2 regions of the Pseudoxanthomonas sp. SORGH_AS_0997 genome follow, and region 1 is predicted to be linked to the other one. Evidence: predicted binding sites of a transcription regulator. Region 1 holds the regulator's gene; the other holds the start of a gene.
What was found. Region 1 encodes HrcA, which represses chaperone genes, less so after heat shock. Its sites were predicted from a motif close to TTNGCACTCNNNNNNNNNGAGTGCNAA; they were not measured.
Positions count from the first base shown of each region.

Region 2: groES (co-chaperone GroES) is a predicted target of HrcA. The motif match lies at 1,994-2,020, and genes of this name have one in related genera.

Region 1 covers NZ_JAVIZI010000001.1:1,255,387-1,261,074, forward strand. Annotated here, with positions in the region: gene dnaK (molecular chaperone DnaK) at 1-1,160, opposite strand, end outside; gene grpE (nucleotide exchange factor GrpE) at 1,305-1,832, opposite strand; gene hrcA (heat-inducible transcriptional repressor HrcA) at 1,880-2,956, opposite strand; gene recN (DNA repair protein RecN) at 3,048-4,715, shown strand; gene fur (ferric iron uptake transcriptional regulator) at 5,063-5,467, opposite strand; gene bamE (outer membrane protein assembly factor BamE) at 5,588-5,688, shown strand, end outside.
Region 2 covers NZ_JAVIZI010000001.1:2,573,504-2,579,191, forward strand. Annotated here, with positions in the region: gene groL (chaperonin GroEL) at 1-1,593, opposite strand, end outside; gene groES (co-chaperone GroES) at 1,656-1,946, opposite strand; gene QE438_RS11270 (helix-turn-helix transcriptional regulator) at 2,558-2,983, shown strand; partial or broken gene QE438_RS11275 (protein-disulfide reductase DsbD) at 3,141-5,436, shown strand; gene QE438_RS11280 (TlpA disulfide reductase family protein) at 5,433-5,688, shown strand, end outside.

The sequences.
Region 1 (5,688 bases):
TCGCCGGCCAGAACGCCGCCCTGGATCGCGGCGCCCAGCGCCACGGCCTCGTCGGGATTGACGTCCTTGCGCGGCTCCTTGCCGAAGAACTCGGCCACGGCCGACTGCACCTTGGGCATGCGGGTCTGACCGCCGACCAGGATCACCTCGCTGACGTCGCTGGCGCGCAGGCCGGCGTCGTTGAGCGCGGTGCGGCACGGCTCGATCGACTTCTTGATCAGGTCGTCGACCAGGGCCTCGAGCTTGGCGCGGGTCAGCTTGATGTTCAGGTGCTTGGGACCGGAGGCGTCGGCGGTGACGTACGGCAGGTTGACCTCGGTCTGCTGCGAGGAGGACAGCTCGATCTTGGCGCGCTCGGCGGCGTCCTTCAGGCGCTGCAGGGCCAGCGGATCCTTGCGCAGGTCGATGCCCTGGTCCTTGTTGAACTCGTCCACCAGGTAGTCGATGACGCGCGCGTCGAAGTCCTCGCCACCCAGGAAGGTGTCGCCGTTGGTGGCCAGCACTTCGAACTGCTTCTCACCGTCCACGTTGGCGATCTCGATGATCGACACGTCGAAGGTGCCGCCGCCCAGGTCGTACACGGCGACCTTGCGGTCCTTGGTGTCGCCCTTGTCCAGGCCGTAGGCCAGGGCCGCGGCGGTGGGCTCGTTGATGATGCGCTTGACGTCCAGCCCGGCGATGCGGCCGGCGTCCTTGGTCGCCTGGCGCTGGCTGTCGTTGAAGTAGGCCGGCACGGTGATGACCGCCTCGGTGACCTTCTCGCCCAGGAAGTCCTCGGCGGTCTTCTTCATCTTCTCCAGCACGCGGGCGGAGATTTCCTGCGGGGCCATCTTCTTGCCGTCGGCGGTGGCCACCCAGGCATCGCCGTTGTCGTGGGCCAGGATGGTGTACGGCACCAGGTCCAGGTCCTTCTTGACTTCGGCGTCGGTGAACTTGCGGCCGATCAGGCGCTTGACCGCGTAGAAGGTGTTCTTCGGGTTGGTGACCGCCTGGCGCTTGGCCGAGGCGCCGACCAGGACTTCGCCGTCCTTGGTATAGGCCACGATCGAAGGCGTGGTGCGGTCGCCCTCGGAATTCTCGATGACGCGGGCCTTGCCGCCCTCCATGATCGCCACGCACGAGTTGGTCGTGCCGAGGTCGATGCCGATGATCTTGCCCATGATGTGACTCCGTTAGGAAGCGTGGTTGTCGGGGTGTGGCGGGCGGATCGCGCCTGCCGATGAACCCGATATAGGGATGTGATGGTGGGCTTCAAGCGCCCGTGGAACACAAAATCTCGATCCGGACAGGTCCGCCGGTCGCATTCAGTCGTGGCGGGCCACGACCACCAGCGCCGGACGCAGCAGGCGGCCGCCCAGCAGATAGCCCTTCTGGAACACCTGCACGACGCTGCCCGGCGCGGCGCCGTTGGCGTCGGCCTGGCTGATGGCCTGGTGGTGTTCGGGATCGAAGGGCTTGCCGACCGGGTCGAGCACGGTCAGGCCGTTGTCGTCGGCGACCTTGAGCAGCTGCTTCTGGGTCAGCTCCAGGCCATCGCGCAGCGGGCTGGGCTCGGCGCCGGCGGCGGTCAGGCCGGCGTCCAGGCTGTCGAACACGGGCAGCAGCTGGCCCAGCAACTTCTCGTTGGCGAACTTGCGGGCGTTGTCCACGTCGCGGGCCACGCGCTTGCGCTGGTTCTCAAGGTCGGCGCGCTCGAGCAGGACCGAGGCGCGCAGCTGGTCCAGTTCGTTGCGCAGGGTCTGCAGTTCGGCCTGCAGCAGCGCCTCGGTGGAAGCCTGGGCGTCGGGGTGCGCGGCGGCCTGCTCGCCGCCCGGATGTTCGTTAGAAGTCATGTCTGTGGTTTCCGTCCTGGCGGTCGGATGTCCGCCGCAAGCCCCACCTATGGGGTCGGCGCGGACGGATTCAAGTCATCGCCGGGACGCAGCATTGCCGCGCCGAGCGCGTCGGCCGCCGCCTGCACCACCGGAATCACGGTCTGGTAGGCCATGCGCGAGGGCCCGATCACGCCCAGCACGCCCAGCACCTGGCCGCTGGCCTGGGCCCGATACGGCGCGGCGACCAGCGACATCCCGTCCAGCGGCGCCAGGCCGGTTTCCTCGCCGATGAAGATGCGCACGCCCGGCGCGTTCATGGTGCGCTCCAGCAGCTGCAGGATCTCGCGTTTGCGGGCGAAGGCCTCGAACAGCTCGCGCAGCCGGTCCAGATCGGACAGGTCCTGCACCCCCATCAGCCGAGTCTGCCCGGCCAGCACCATGTCATCGTCCGAAGGGGTCAGCGCGTGGTCGGCCAGCTCGACCGCGTGGGCCAGCAGGCCTTCCATCTCCGAGCGCGCCGCGCGCAGTTCGCGCAGCAGCGTGGCGCGGATGTCGGCGATCGGGCGGCCGGCGAAATGGTGGTTGAGGTAGTTGGCCGCGCGCTCCAGCTCGGAGGGGTCGAAGCTGCGGCGCGGCTCGATCACCCGGTTCTGCACCTCGCTGTCGGCGAACACCACGATCGCCAGCACCCGGCGCCCGTCCAGCGGCACGAAATCGATGTGGCGGAAGGCGAACTGCTCGCGCCGCGGCGCGCCGACCACGCCGACGAAGCGGGTCATGGCCGACAGCAGCTCGGAGGCGTTGCCCAGCAGCGCCTGGGTCCCGGTGCCGGCCGGCAGCTCGGCGCGCAGGCGCGCGACCTCGCGCTCGGCCAGCGGCTGCATCTGCACCAGGCTGTCGACGAACACCCGGTAGCCCTGCGGGGTGGGAATGCGCCCGGCCGAGGTATGCGGCGAGGCCAGCAGCCCGGCGTCCTCCAGGTCGGCCAGGATGTTGCGGATCGTCGCCGGGCTGACGTCCAGGCCGGCGTGCTGGGCCAGCGTGCGCGAGCCGACCGGCTCGCCATCCTGGATGTAGCGGGCGATCAGGGTGCGCAGCAGCTGCCGCGAGCGCGCATCGAGGTCCGGACTTGAGGGCTTCATGACGCTTTAGATAGCGTCCCGCCGCCGCCCTTGCAACCGGGCCGCGCCTGTCTCAACCGCTGCGCCGCCTGCCCCTACAATGCCGGCCACTATGCTCCGACACCTGACCATCAAGGACTTCGCCGTGGTGCGCGCCACGGACCTGGAATTCGGCCCCGGCATGACGGTGATCTCCGGCGAGACCGGCGCCGGCAAGTCGCTGCTGGTCGACGCGCTGGGCTTTCTGTCCGGCGCGCGCGCCGATGCCGGCGTGGTGCGCCACGGCGCCCAGCGCGCCGAGCTGTCGGCCGAGTTCGAGCTCGCGCCGGCCGCCCCTGCCCTGGCCTGGCTGGCCGAGCACGCCCTGGACGAGGCCGGCGCCTGCCAGCTGCGCCGCGTGCTGCGCGCCGACGGCGGCTCGCGCGCCTGGATCAACGGCCGCGCCGTGCCGGTCTCGCAGCTGGCCGAACTGGCCGGCCTGCTGGTGGAGATCCACGGCCAGCACGAGCACCAGGCGCTGCTGTCCAAGCCGCGTCAGCTGGACCTGCTGGACGCCTTCGCCGGCAGCGCGCCGCAGCTGGCCAAGGTGCGCCAGGCCGCGGCCGCGTGGTCGACGCTGCTGGCCGAGCGCGAGCGCCTGACCGCGCAGGGCGATGTCTCCGACCGGCTCAACTATCTGCAGCACCAGCTCGACGAACTGCGCGCCGAGGACCTCAGCCCCGACGCCATCGAGGCCCTGTCCCAGCAACATCGCCGCCAGGCCCACGCCTCCAGCCTGATCCAGGCCTGCGAGGACGGGCTGACCCGCCTGTCCGGCGACGAAGGCCCCTCGGCCAGCCGGCTGCTGCTGCAGACCCGCGCCGAGCTGGCGCGCGTGCTCAGCCACGAGCCGCGCCTGGGTGAGGTCGACAGCCTGCTCGACAGCGCCCAGATCCAGCTGCAGGAGGCCCTGGCCCTGCTCAACCAGGTCCGCGACGACCTGGACGTGGATCCGGCCCAGTTCGAGCGCGCCGAGCGCCGCCTGGGCCGGCTGCACGACTTGGCGCGCAAGCACCGCGTCGCACCCGAACAGCTGGACGAGGTCGCCACCCGCATCGAACAGGAGCTGGACGGCCTGCGCGGCGCCGGCGAGCGCCTGGCCGGCCTGAACACGGAGATCGAGGCCGCCCGCCAGGCTTGGAAGGCCGCCGCTGCGGCCTTGACCAAGGTCCGCACCAAGGCCGCCACCAGCCTGGCCAAGCAGACCACCGCCCTGATCGGCGAGCTGGGCATGGGTGGCGGCAAGCTGGAGGTCCAGCTCGAACCCATCGACGCCGAACGCCCCGACGCCCAAGGCGCCGAGCGGGTCGAACTGCTGGTGGCGGCCAACGCCGGCCAGCCGCCGCGGCCGCTGCGCAAGGTGGCCTCCGGCGGTGAGCTTTCGCGCATCTCGCTGGCCATCGAGGTGGCCGCGCTGGGCTCGGACGCGGTGCCGACCATGGTGTTCGACGAGGTCGACTCCGGCATCGGTGGCGCGGTGGCCGACATCGTCGGCAAGAAACTGCGCGACCTGGGCCGCGCGCGCCAGGTGCTGTGCGTGACCCACCAGCCGCAGGTCGCCGCTCAGGGCCACGCCCACTACCGCGTCAGCAAGGCGCCGGTGGACGGCATGACCCAGTCCTCGGTCGAATCGCTCGACGCCGCCGCCCGCCGCGAAGAGCTCGCCCGCATGCTCGGCGGCGTCCAGGTCAGCGCCGAGGCCCGCGCCGCCGCCGGCAAGCTGCTCGAAGCGGTGGACTGACGCCGCCCAGTCCTGCTGGATGGGAAAGCACCCACCGCGCGTGACGCCGCCCCTGTAGAGCGGAGCTTGCTCCGCTGGGGCCTTCCCCGCGAACCGAACGGAGAGCAGCGGAGCGAGCTCCGCTCTACAGGTAAGCCGCCAGGTGATCGGAAGAGACAACTGCTTCCACGGCGCGTGGATCACGACTTCCTCCGGCCCGAAGCCTCCCACACGATGTGCGGGAAACGGCCCGCCGGACCGCTTTCCCTCCGAAGCCAAGACGCTCACGCTCCGCGCCCTTCAATGAACAGGGCGGCGGAAAAAAGGCCGGGATTTCCCGGCCTTTCCCCCACATCCAGCAAGGCGGCTTACTTGCGCTTCTTGCGCACGTACAGCACCAGCGAGTGTTCCTCGATCTCGTAGCCGTGCTCGGCGGCGATCTTCTCCTGCAGCGCCTCGATCTCGTCGCTGGAGAACTCGATGACCTTGCCGGTGTCGATGTCGACCATATGGTCGTGGTGTTCGCCGCGGTCCAGCTCGTAGACGGCCTGGCCGCCCTCGAAGTTGTGCTTCAGCACCAGGCCGGCGGCCTCGAACTGGGTCAGCACGCGGTAGACCGTGGCCAGGCCGATCTCATCGCCCACGCCCATCAGCGCGCGGTAGATGTCTTCGGCGGTCATGTGCCGGGGCTTGGCTTCTTCCAGCAGCGCCAGGATGCGCAGGCGCGGATGCGTGACCTTCAAACCGACCTTGCGCAGATCGAGCGATTCCATCGGGGGGCTCCCATTCATTGGCGGTTTAACGCCAGCTGCCTTGCGGTTGGGTCGCGGCGATGCGGCGCAGTGTATCATCGGCGGGCTTGTTCCCGACCTTTGCAGACCCGTCCCCCCTTCATGCGCAAATTCCTGCTTATCGCCGCCCTTGGCCTGGCCACTTCCGGTTGCGGCATCATCTACAAGCAGCCGATCTACCAGGGCAACCTGCTGCGTCAGCA
Region 2 (5,688 bases), 1.3 Mb from region 1:
CGCCGGCTCTTCCTTCTTCGGCGACTCGGCCACCATGGCTTCGGTGGTGATCATCAGGCCGGCGATGGACGCGGCGTTCTGCAGCGCGGTGCGGGTCACCTTGGTCGGATCCAGGATGCCGAACTCGACCATGTCGCCGAACTCGCCGTTGGCGGCGTTGTAGCCGAAGTTGCCCGAACCGTCCTTGACCTTGTTGACGATCACCGAGGGCTCTTCACCGGCGTTGGTGACGATCTCGCGCAGCGGGGCTTCCATGGCGCGCAGGGCGATCTGGATGCCGTGGTTCTGGTCTTCGTTGATGCCCTTGATCTCGCCGATGTTGGCCTTGGCGCGGATCAGCGCGACGCCGCCGCCCGGGACCACGCCTTCTTCCACCGCAGCGCGCGTGGCGTGCAGGGCGTCTTCGACGCGGGCCTTCTTTTCCTTCATCTCGATCTCGGTGGAGGCACCGACCTTGATCACGGCCACGCCGCCGGCCAGCTTGGCCACGCGTTCCTGCAGCTTCTCGCGGTCGTAGTCCGAGGAGGTCTCCTCGATCTGCGCCTTGATCTGCTTGATGCGCGACTCGATGCCCGCGGTATCGCCGGCGCCGTCGATGATGGTGGTGTTCTCCTTGGAGACCTGCACCTTCTTGGCGCGGCCCAGATCCTTGATCGTGGCCTTTTCCAGCGACAGGCCCACTTCCTCGGAGATCACGGTGCCGCCGGTCAGCACGGCCATGTCTTCCAGCATCGCCTTGCGACGGTCGCCGAAGCCCGGCGCCTTGACGGCCACGACCTTGACGATGCCACGGATGGTGTTGACCACCAGGGTCGCCAGGGCCTCGCCCTCGACTTCCTCGGCCACGATCAGCAGCGGCTTGCCGGCCTTGGCCACGCCCTCGAGGACGGGCAGCAGGTCACGCACGTTGGAGATCTTCTTGTCGTGCAGCAGGATGAACGGGTCGTCCAGGTCGGCCGACTGGCTCTGCTGGTTGTTGATGAAGTACGGCGAGAGGTAGCCGCGGTCGAACTGCATGCCCTCGACCACGTCCAGCTCGTTCTCCAGGCCCGAGCCTTCCTCGACGGTGATCACGCCTTCCTTGCCGACCTTCTTCATCGCCTCGGCGATGATGTTGCCGATCGACTCGTCCGAGTTGGCCGAGATCGTGCCGACCTGGGCGATGGCCTTGTCGTCGGCGGTGGGCTTGGAGATGTTCTTCAGCTCGGCGACGGCGACGGTCACGGCCTTGTCGATGCCGCGCTTGAGGTCCATCGGGTTCATGCCGGCGGCGACGGCCTTCATGCCTTCGCGGATGAAGGCCTGGGCCAGCACGGTAGCGGTGGTGGTGCCGTCACCGGCGTTGTCGGAGGTCTTGGAAGCGACTTCCTTGACCATCTGCGCGCCCATGTTCTCGAACTTGTCGGCCAGTTCGATCTCCTTGGCGACGGACACGCCGTCCTTGGTGATCGTCGGGGCGCCGTAGCTCTTCTCCAGCACGACGTTGCGGCCCTTCGGGCCCAGGGTGGCCTTGACGGCATTGGCGAGCACGTTCACGCCGCGCACCATGCGCGAGCGGGCGTCTTCACCGAAACGAATGTCCTTGGCAGCCATTGCGTATTACCTCGATTGTTCTTGGATGATGGGAATGAGAGAAAGCGGACGTCGCGCCGGCCTTAGCCGATGGTCGCGAAGATGTCGTCTTCCTTCACCACCAGGTACTCGGTGCCGTCCAGCTTCACTTCCGTGCCGCTGTACTTGCCGAACAGGACCTTGTCGCCGACCTTGACCTGCGGGGCGCGCACCGAACCGTTGTCCAGGATCTTGCCGGCGCCGACGGCGACGACCTCACCCTTGATCGGCTTCTCGGTGGCCGAGTCGGGGATCACGATGCCGCCCGCGGACAGCTTTTCTTCTTCCATACGCTTGATGACCACGCGGTCGAACAGCGGCTTGATGTTGCTCATGTCAATCCTCTTAAGTGATTGATTGGACTAGGAAAGGGCCGGCGATGTTAGCACTCGTCCATGACGAGTGCCAGCACACCGGGAACGCCAAGACCCAGCGCCAGGACGGCTCGGGGGGCTGACAGGGCAGATGGGGCGCTCGGGCAGGCCTTTCAAGGCGGCCGGCGAGAATTTCTTGCGGAGGCGCCTGCGGCAGACGGGGCGATTCGGCGCCGCCAAAAAAAGAAGCGCACGCATGTGCGGCATGCGTGCGCTTCATAGGGAATGGTTGTGGAATCCGATTCCGTCGCGCCTTGACGTGCGCCAACTCCCCCCGCCGACGTCCTGTCAGTGCCAGCGTCCTGCCGGCAGGCATAGAGATACCAATGCGGTTGGGCGAAGCCAAGCCTGTAGCCGACCTAAACGCAGGAAAACTAGTGAGCACAAGGCGCGCAATCCCGCCGAAACCCTTTGTTAGCCCGCTATGGAAAACTTTTGGTTACCAAAAGCGCACCACGTATGCCTATTTTTGGTCACTACGTTAGTATCACTATCCTTTTCCATTCCGATCCGTGGAACGTTTGGCTATGGTCACAAAAGTTTCTGGATGGCGATCGCCACGGAGAGGTTTGATGGATGCACCCGAGCGAGTCCGCATGGCGCGGCGCCTTGCCGGTCTCTCGCAAAGTCAGTTGGCAGAATCCGTCGGGGTGCAGCGCAGCGCCGTGAGCCATTGGGAGTCCCCCAAGGGCAAGAGTCCCAGTGTCTCGCACCTGCGTGAAGTAGCGCTGGCGACGGGCACGCAGTTCGAGTGGTTGGCCACCGGCCGCGGCGCGATGACGCTCTCGCGCGAGGTGGAACTGGATTCGATCGCCACCGCCGAGGCCATTCTGGTCGAGGACCCGCTGGAGTTCCGCCTGGTGCGCGCCTTTCGCGAGGCGCCGCTGAAGGCGCGCCTGTCGTTGCTGGAAGTGATGGAAACCCTGGCCCTGCAGCGCACCGGACGCCCCCGCACCCGCGGTCCCGGCCGCCCGGGCGGCGACGCGCGCGGCGGCTGAGCGATCCGGCCCGGCCCGCGGCCCGCGGCGCGCGGGCGGCGATCGACCTCAGGCCTGGTGCCGGGAAGGCCCAGACACCGGATCGGCGGCAAGCCCATGCCCCTTGCAACACAGTGGCGCCGCCTGCGGGACCAGCCGCTCCGCTAAGCTTGGCCGCATGTCGCTGATCTCCCGTCTGGCCCGTCCGCTGGCCCTGCTGGCCCTGCTCGTCCCCACCCTGCCGGCCACGGCGGCCGACCCGTCCGAGCTGCTGCCGGTCGACCAGGCCTTCGTGCTGGGCGCCCAGGGCAAGCCGGACGGCATCGCCCTGCACTGGAAAATCGCAGACGGCTATTACCTGTACCGGCAGCGGATCTCGGTGGAGGCGCAGGGCGGCGGGTTCACGGCCGGCGCGCTGCAGCTGCCGGATGGGGACAAGCATGTCGACGAGTTCTTCGGGCCGGTGGAGACCTACCGCAAGCAGCTCGATGCGCTCTCTGCCTGGCCAGGCCACGACCGCTGGCCAGGTCACGCTGAAGGTGCGCTACCAGGGCTGCGCCGATGCCGGGCTGTGCTATCCGCCGCAGACCCGCACGCTGCAGGTGGCGGTTCCGGCGGCCGCCGCGTCCGGCGCCGGCACCGGACTGGGCCTGCCGCTCGGCGGCGCCGCGGCCGGGGGATCGACGCTGCTGGGCACGCAGGCCGCCGTGCCGGGCGCCACCGATGCGGCGCCCCTGCCAGAGGCGCAGGCCTTCGCCTTCGAGGCCATCGCCGACGGCGGCAATCAGCTGCTGCTGCGCTTCACTCCGGCCAAGGGCTATTACCTGTACCGCGACCGCACCCAGCTGGCGCTGCACGGCGCCGAGGGGCTGTCGCTGGGCGCGCCGCGCTGGCCGCCGGGCAAGGCCCATCGCGACGAGCACTTCGGCGAGGTCACGGTGTACTTCGACCAGGTCGAGGTGCCGGTGCCGGTGATCCGCGACCGCGCCGACGCGGCCAAGGCCACGCTGGAGGTCACCTTCCAGGGCTGCCAGACCGATGGCATCTGCTATCCGCCGATGACCCGCCAGGTCGCGCTGACGCTGCCGGCCGGCACGGTGACGCCGCCCGAGGCGCGCGCCGTCGCGCTGGCCGCGCCGGTGGCGCTGGAAGCCGGCACCGCTGCCCCGGCGGCGACGCCGCCGCCGGCTCCGGCCGAGGTGCCGCGTTCGACCCCGCCGCCGGAGGCGCTGGCGCGCGCCGACCAGGGCGCCGGCGGCGCGTCGGGCTGGGCGCTGGCCCTGGTCGCGGCCTTGCTGGGCGGGCTGATCCTCAACGTGATGCCGTGCGTGCTGCCGGTGCTCTCGCTCAAGGCCTTGTCCCTGGCCGAGAGCGGACGCGGCCGGGCGCGGGCCGGCGCCCTGGCCTATACCGCCGGCGTGCTGCTCAGCTTCCTGCTGGTCGGCGGCGTCGCGCTGGCCCTGCGCGCCACCGGGCAGGCGCTGGGCTGGGGCTTCCAGCTGCAGCAGCCGCTGGTCACCGGCGCGCTGGCCTATCTGATGTTCGCCGTGGGCCTGAGCCTGTCGGGCGTGTTCGCCGTCGGCTACGGGCTGGCCGGTGTCGGCCGCGGGCTGACCGAGCGCGGCGGGCTGTCCGGCGATTTCTTCACCGGCGTGCTGGCGGTGGTGGTGGCCAGCCCGTGCACGGCGCCGTTCATGGGCTCGGCGCTGACCTTCGCCTTCGCCGCGCCCGTGCCGGTCGCGCTGGCGGTGTTCGCGCTGCTGGGCCTGGGCCTGGCACTGCCGTTCCTGCTGATCGGGCTGGTGCCGGCGCTGGCCGCGCGGCTGCCGCGCCCGGGCGCGTGGATGGACACGCTCAAGCAGGTGCTGGCCTTCCCGATGTATCTGACCGCGGTGTGGATGCTGTGGGTGCTGGGCAAGCAGCGCGGCATCGACGCGGTCGGCCTGGCCCTGGTCGGCCTGGTGGTGCTGGCGCTGGGGCTGTGGGCGTTCCAGCGCGTGCGCTTCCAGACCGCGCCGCTGCGGCGCGGCCTGGCGGTGGTGGTGCTGATCGCCTCGCTGGTGCCGCTGGTGCTGCTGCACCGGCTGCCGGCCGCGAGCACGCCCGCGGCCACCGCGGCGGCTGACGGGATCGAGCCCTATTCGCCGCAGCGCCTGGACGCGCTGCGCAAACAGGGCCAGGTGGTCTTCGTCGACATGACCGCCGACTGGTGCGTGACCTGCAAGGCCAACGAGAAGGCCGTGCTGTCGGGGGATGACTTCAAGCAGGCGATGCAGTCGGCCGGCGCGGTGCTGATGCGCGGCGACTGGACCAATGTCGATCCGCAGATCACCGCCTTCCTGCAGGCGCACAAGGCGGTGGGCGTGCCGCTGTACGTGGTGTTCCCGAAGAGCGGCGGCGAGGGCGAGGTGCTGCCCACCGTGCTGACCACGCCGATGGTGCGCGACGCCCTGCAGCGGGCCTCGGCACGGTGAGCGCCCGGGTGGTGCTGGTGGCCGTGGCCGCCGGCGTGCTCGGCGTCGCCGCCGGGTGGTGGTGGCAGGGCGCCGGTTTACGGCGCCCTGCCACCGAAGCACCTTCCCCTGCTCCCGCCACGCCCACGGTGCCGATGGCCGCGGTCGGCGAGGCGATGCCCGCCCTCGTCCTGCCCGACCCGCACGGCAAGTCCGTCGATCTTGCGCAGCTGGCCGGCGGCCGGCCGCTGCTGATCAACGCCTGGGCCAGCT